One region of the Polaromonas sp. P1_G4 genome, then DNA from elsewhere that is predicted to be linked to it. Evidence: predicted binding sites of a transcription regulator. Region 1 holds the regulator's gene; each other region holds the start of a gene.
The links. The regulator sigma-54, encoded in region 1, starts transcription at its own class of promoters, with help from an activator protein. The targets are predictions, from matches to a motif close to TGGCANGNAANCTGCTTT.
Positions count from the first base shown of each region.

Region 2: a site for sigma-54 is predicted at 842-859, ahead of glnK (P-II family nitrogen regulator). Genes of this name have one in related genera too.
Region 3: a site for sigma-54 is predicted at 1,222-1,239, ahead of AC1D1X_RS03450 (formate/nitrite transporter family protein). Genes of this name have one in related genera too.

Region 1 is NZ_JBFUCA010000560.1:40-2,236, forward strand. Features, by position in the region: partial or broken gene AC1D1X_RS20465 (class I SAM-dependent RNA methyltransferase) at 1-191, opposite strand, end outside; gene AC1D1X_RS20470 (RNA polymerase factor sigma-54) at 234-1,769, opposite strand; gene lptB (LPS export ABC transporter ATP-binding protein) at 1,914-2,197, opposite strand, start outside.
Region 2 is NZ_JBFUCA010000022.1:15,517-17,713, reverse strand. Features, by position in the region: partial or broken gene AC1D1X_RS02310 (magnesium chelatase domain-containing protein) at 1-414, opposite strand, end outside; gene glnK (P-II family nitrogen regulator) at 996-1,334, shown strand; gene AC1D1X_RS02300 (ammonium transporter) at 1,367-2,197, shown strand, end outside.
Region 3 is NZ_JBFUCA010000037.1:672-2,868, forward strand. Features, by position in the region: partial or broken gene AC1D1X_RS03445 (PP2C family protein-serine/threonine phosphatase) at 1-178, opposite strand, end outside; gene AC1D1X_RS03450 (formate/nitrite transporter family protein) at 250-1,062, opposite strand; gene AC1D1X_RS03455 (alkaline phosphatase D family protein) at 1,502-2,197, shown strand, end outside.

The DNA.
Region 1 (2,197 bases):
TGCAGCTCGATCAGCACGCGCTGCGCCAGMCGGCTGTGCAGGTTGAGCTGCAACGCGTCGCGCCACGAAGCCTGCAGCTGCACGCCGGCGCGCCAGGCTTTGCCGTCGATCCCGGTGACACGCTTGACCTCGGTGGCCAGCAGGGTTTCGACGCCTGCGGCGCACGGTAAAAAGAGTTGGAGTTGATTCATGACTGACTTTGAGGGGCGGGGCAGCGCGGCCTGATTGGGCGGCTAGAGTGATTTGCGCAGGTTGGCGGGCGCGATGCGGAGCGCCTCGCGGTACTTGGCCACGGTGCGGCGGGCGCATTCAATGCCCTGCTCCTTGAGCATTTCGGAAATCTGGTTGTCGCTGAGCGGCTTCTTGAGGCTTTCTGACGAGACAAATTGTTTGATGAGCGCGCGCACCGCTGTGCTGGAAGCATTGCCGCCGGTTTCGGTGCCGAGTGCGGAACCGAAGAAATACTTGAGCTCGAAAGTACCGAAAGGGGTGCCCATGTACTTGGCCGTGGTCACGCGGGAGATGGTGGACTCATGCAGGCCCAGTTCATCGGCGATTTCGCGCAGCACCAGCGGCCGCATGGCGAGTTCGCCGTGCGTGAAGAAGTTTTTCTGCCGTTCCACAATCGCGCTGCTTACGCGCAGGATGGTGTCAAAGCGCTGCTGGATGTTCTTGATGAACCAGCGGGCCTCCTGCAGGCGCTGCTGCAGCGCCTGGCCGCCCTGGCCTTTGTGCTGCTTGAGGGCATTGGCATAAATGTCGTGCACGCGAAGGCGCGGCATGACGTCGCCATTGAGCGAAACCTTGAAGCCCCGGCCCGATTTGATGACGATGACGTCGGGCACGATCAGGTTGCGCTCCACGTTCACAAAGCGGCGCCCGGGCTTGGGGTCGAGCCGGCCAATCACCGTGATGGCGCCCTTGATGGCGGCTTCGGTGAACCCACACAGGTGCGACAGGCGCTTGACATCGCGCTTGGCCAGCAGCTCCATGGGTTGCTTGCACATGGCAATGGCTGCGCGGGTTTCTTCGCAGTCCTTGCAGTCCAGCAGTTGCAGGCTCAGGCATTCCGCCAGGTTGCGCGCACCGACACCGRCAGGCTCCATGTGGTGCAGCAGCTTGAGCGCCATCGCAAAACGCTGCTCCAGCTCTTCCGCCTGCGCCATGTCATCTCTTGCAAGACCGGCCGCGAGCGACGCCAGGCTGTCTTCAAGGTAGCCGTCGTCGTTGAGCGATTCAATGAGGAAGTGCAGCGCGGCGCGATCTTCCTCCGACAGGCGCAAGCTCAGCGATTGCCGGTGCAGGTGGTCCTGCAGCGACTCATGGCTGCCCGTGAGGTCGGAGGCCTCGGCTTCGCTCTCTTCATTGTTGTTCTTGCGCGCCGGTGCGTCGCTTCCCCACTCGCTGTCGTCGGGCGTGGTTTCTACCGTGCCATCGCCTTCCCAGCTTTCCTCGAGCTTGGGCTCCGCACTGACTTCTGCGTCATTCGGGGCTGTAGCGCCAGTCTCGTCTGCGCCGCCAGCTATCGAATCCGTAGCAGATTCAAACTCGCGGCTGTCCTGGCTTACCGGCGTGTTGATGTGCTCCAGCCCAAACTCTTCGCGCACCGCCGTCTCTTCCGACACTTCCAGAAACGGGTTTTCGTCGAGCATCTGCTCGACCTCCTGGCTCAACTCAAGCGTCGACAGCTGCAACAGCCGGATCGACTGCTGCAGCTGGGGCGTCAGCGCAAGATGCTGCGAGACGCGGAGTGACAGGCCTTGTTTCACTGGATTTTCAAATGTGCGGAAAGATAAAACGACATGTCTTCGGCCAGCAGGGGCCGCGGAACTGGCTTCGCCAGGCCGCAGGCGCCGTCCCCAGAGGGGGAGAGGGAGCTACACGAAGTGAGCGACAACAGGGGGGAACCATCTTCACATCTTGAAGTGTTCGCCGAGATAGACTCTTCGTACATCGGCGTTGTTCACGATCTCGGACGGTGTGCCTTGCGCCAGCACATGGCCGTCGCTGATGATGTAGGCGTGGTCGCAAATGCCCAGTGTTTCACGCACGTTGTGGTCGGTGATCAGCACGCCGATGCCGCGCGATTTGAGGAAACCGATGATGCGCTGGATTTCGATCACGGCAATGGGGTCGATACCGGCAAAGGGCTCATCCAGCAGGATGAAGCGCGGCTGGGTTGCCAGCGCCCGCGCGA
Region 2 (2,197 bases), on a different contig from region 1:
GGCGGCAAGCCGTGCCGGGCGCGCCAGGGCGAGGCTCATGGCAAGCGCTCCCCGAATGGGACGCAAGTCGCCGCCCAGCGACAACTCGCCGGCGAACTCATAGCCTTCCAGTTTGCGGGCGTCGATCTGGCCGCTGGCCGCCAGGATTCCGAGCGCGATGGGCAGATCGAAACGGCCGGAATCCTTGGGAAGATCAGCGGGTGCCAGATTGACCGTAATGCGTTTATTGGCGGGAAATTCCAGTCCGGCGTTCTGGATGGCCGAGCGCACGCGTTCACGCGCTTCCTTGACTTCCGTTTCCGCAAGCCCGACCAGCGTAAAGCTGGGCAAACCGTTGGCAAGATGCACCTCCACCTGCACGGGCCTTGCTTCCAGGCCCAACAAGGCGCGGCTATGCACTAAAGACAAGCTCATTCGAAACTTCCTCCCTCAGAGGCGGCATCACAACTGAACCCGAGGCCATCCCGGGTTGCAGGTGCACCATACCTTCACCTAAGACGAGTATCGCCTAGCGAGAGAAGCCACCCGCTGGTTCACCAGAAAGGTGTGCCCCGCTGCATCCGATAGTGGCACTCACTTTCGTCCCGTGCACTTGCCTGGTTGTGTCAGTACCAGGATCCGCCGTGGCATTCTTGCCGCCGATCTCCTGGTGCTGGCCGTCCCAGAAACGAACGTTGCAGAAGACCGCCGTGCACTAAAGACAGGCTTGGTGATGCCTTTTTAGCTTAATGCTCCAAAATTGTGCGCTTGATTGCCCTTTATTGGTGCATCGTATCCGGCGCGATTCGCGGAGGTTCGCTCGAAGTTCAGGGGCGGGCCGGTCATCCATGCAAAGCGTCTTTGGCACGTTACCTGCTAAGAAGTCCACGCAAGTTGCCAACCTTTGGAGCTTCTACGGAGACTCCATCAGCAATGACTCGTACAAAAGCCTTAATCCGGCTGAGGTGGTGCTTGACGATGCTGCTTCCCTATTCATCCCTGGAGGAACCCTGAAAATGAAACTCGTAACGGCCATCATTAAACCGTTCAAGCTGGACGAAGTGCGTGAAGCGCTTTCCGGCATTGGCGTGCAAGGCATTACTGTGACTGAAGTCAAAGGCTTCGGCCGCCAGAAAGGCCATACCGAGCTGTACCGCGGTGCAGAGTATGTCGTCGATTTTCTGCCCAAGGTCAAGATCGAAGCAGCAGTCTCCGACGATCTGGTGGATCGCGTGATTGAAGCGGTTGAGGGCGCCGCCCGCACCGGCAAGATCGGCGACGGCAAGGTTTTTGTTTACAACCTCGAGCAGGTCGTGCGCATCCGTACCGGTGAAACCGGCAAGGAAGCGCTGTAAGGCTTACCCCAAAAAACGAAGAGAACATAGACATGAAAAAACTACTTGCCTCCCTTGTACTGGGACTGAGCCTGCTGACGACCGGCGCCGTGATGGCGCAGGCCCCGGCAGCTGCACCCGCCGCTTCCGCTGCAGAAGCCAAGCCGGCTGAAGCTGCTGCTTCCGCCGCCGCGCCTGCCGCAGCGACAGCACCCGCCGCTGCAGCTGCAGCCTCTGCACCGGCTGCCGCTGCGCCCGTTCCCAACAAAGGCGACACCGCCTGGATGATGGTTTCCACGCTGCTGGTCATCATGATGACCGTGCCTGGCCTGGCCCTGTTCTACGGCGGTCTGGTCCGCAGCAAGAACATGCTGTCCGTCCTGATGCAGGTCATGGTGACGTTCTCGATGATCGTCGTGCTGTGGTTTATCTATGGCTACAGCCTGGCTTTCACCGAAGGCAACGCCTTCTTCGGCGGCTTCGACCGGCTCTTCATGAAGGGCATCTGGGACAACGTCGCGGGCACCTTTGCCAATGGCGCCACCTTCAGCAAGGGTGTCGTGATCCCCGAGATCGTGTTCGCAGCCTTCCAGGCCACTTTTGCCGGCATCACCTGCGCGCTGATCGTTGGCGCCTTTGCCGAACGCATCAAGTTCTCCGCAGTGCTGCTGTTCATGGCGATCTGGTTCACCTTCAGCTATGCACCTATTGCCCACATGGTCTGGTTCTGGATGGGCCCTGACGCCTACACCGGCAAGGAAGTCGCCGACGCCATGAGCGCCAAGGGCGGTTATATCTGGCAAATGGGCGCCCTGGATTTTGCAGGCGGTACCGTGGTGCACATCAACGCCGCTGTCGCCGGCCTGGTAGGCGCCTTCTGCATA
Region 3 (2,197 bases), on a different contig from region 1:
ACTGGCTGGCCACGTCGCTGACGGCACTGCTGCTGATGCCGTCGGCCAATGCAATGGCAATGCCCTTGGCGCTCAGTTGCGGCTCTTTGGGTACATAGATGCCGTGGAAATCCTGGTTGGTTTCCTTGCGGCCCTTGTCCGAATACTGACCTGCCGATATCTTCAGTTCACTGGACATGTGGGGTACCGGCAAAGCCCCCGCGCATCTTTGTATCTTGCATGCGCGGGAGCTTTTGTTTTGAAAGCAGGTTATTTAAAGGAACGTGACGGTCCGGTTTTAATGTGCGTGGCATACAGCGTCAAGCCGGTGAAGGCCAGGCCGCCCACCAGGTTGCCCAGCACCGTCGGAATTTCGTTCCAGATCAGGTAGTCCATGATGGTGAAATGCGCGCCCAGCAGCAGGCCGGACGGGAACAGGAACATGTTCACGATGGAATGCTCGAACACCATGTAGAAGAACAGCATGATGGGCATCCACATCGCGATCACCTTGCCGCTCACCTGGGTGGAGATCATCGCCCCCACCACGCCGGCCGACACCATCCAGTTGCACAGCATGCCGCGCACGAACAATGTGAGCATGCCGTTGGCGCCGTACTTCTGGTAGCCCAGCGTGCGGTTCTCGCCCACAACGCCGATGGCCTTGCCCACGGCGTTGGGCTCGGTCGAAAAGCCGTTGGTGACGTAGATTGCCATCATCACGGCCACCGTGAAGGCACCCAGGAAGTTGCCGGTGAACACCAGGCCCCAATTGCGCAGAACGCCCTTGACCGTGACGCCCGGGCGTTTGTCGATCAGCGCCAGCGGGCACAGCACGAACACGCCGGTGAGCAAGTCGAAGCCGAACAGGTAGAGCATGACAAAACCGACCGGAAACAGCACGGCGCCCAGCAGCGGCTGGCCGGTTTGCACGTTGATGGTGACGGCGAACCAGGCCGCCAGCGCCAGGATGGCGCCGGCCATATAGGCCCGGATCACGGTGTCGCGGGTAGACATGAAGATTTTGGATTCACCCGCATCCACCATCTTGGTCACAAATTCCGAAGGCACTAAATAAGCCATACGATCCCTCTAAATCCTGTTTTGCCAAAAAAAAATCCACTTCGAGATCTTCAAAAAGATTGAAGACCGAAGTGGACGCCGTTATCCATTCAGATCGATTGGGCACCGCGAAGCTCGCTTTACCCTGCGCAGGCCTTCGTCAGCCTGACCTCAGGGATGCAAGCACATACCGTGCCGCTAGCAAAACACCGCGGATCCGGCCTTGCTGGCCCCCGGAGGCACTGCGGAGGCGATTGCGTCGCCCCAAATTTGTGCATTTCAACGCCATTGACAAATATTTTGGTGCCAACCGTTACATCGTCTGGCCACCCAGGCGCTGGCTTGGACGATGCGCACCCGGCAGCACTACAGCTTTTCGACGGGCAGATGATTCATGAAGCTGACATGTCCTGCCAAAAGAATAGGCGMTCCAACGCCACTACTTTTTCTGGAGAAACCCATGGATCGCCGACAATTTGTTAATTCGACTGCTGCCGTGTTGGGAGGCTCGGCCATGGTGCTTCCCCGCCTCGCCAAGGCGCAGTCAGCCCCTGCCCTCATCACGCGCGAAGCCATGCGGCCCCAAATGGCCCACGGGGTTCAAAGTGGCGACCCAAAAGCGGACGGCGCGGTGATATGGACCCGCAGCGACCGGCCTTCACGCCTTTGGCTCGAGTGGGCAACGACCGCCAGTTTTACCAATGCCACGCGCGTGCGGGGCCCTTACCTGATGGACGACACCGACTTCACCGGGCGCGTGGACCTGACGGGCCTGCCGGCGGGCCAGGAAATTTTCTACCGGGTGGTGCTGCAAGACCTGCATAACGAACGTGTGCTGTCTGAAGCCGTGGCCGGCCACCTGCGTCTGCCTGCCGGCGCAGGGGCCAAGGCTGTACGCGACGTGCGCTTCACATGGAGTGGCGATACGGCCGGGCAAGGCTGGGGCATCAACGAGGCATGGGGCGGCATGAAAATCTACGAGCAGATGCGAAAGGTCAACCCTGACTTCTTCCTGCATTGTGGCGACACGATTTACGCCGATGGTCCCATCACGGCGCAGGTCAAGCTTGCTGATGGTTCCCTCTGGAACAACGTGGTCACCGAAGAGGTCAGCAAGGTCGCGGAAACACTCAACGAGTACCGCGGCCGCTATCGC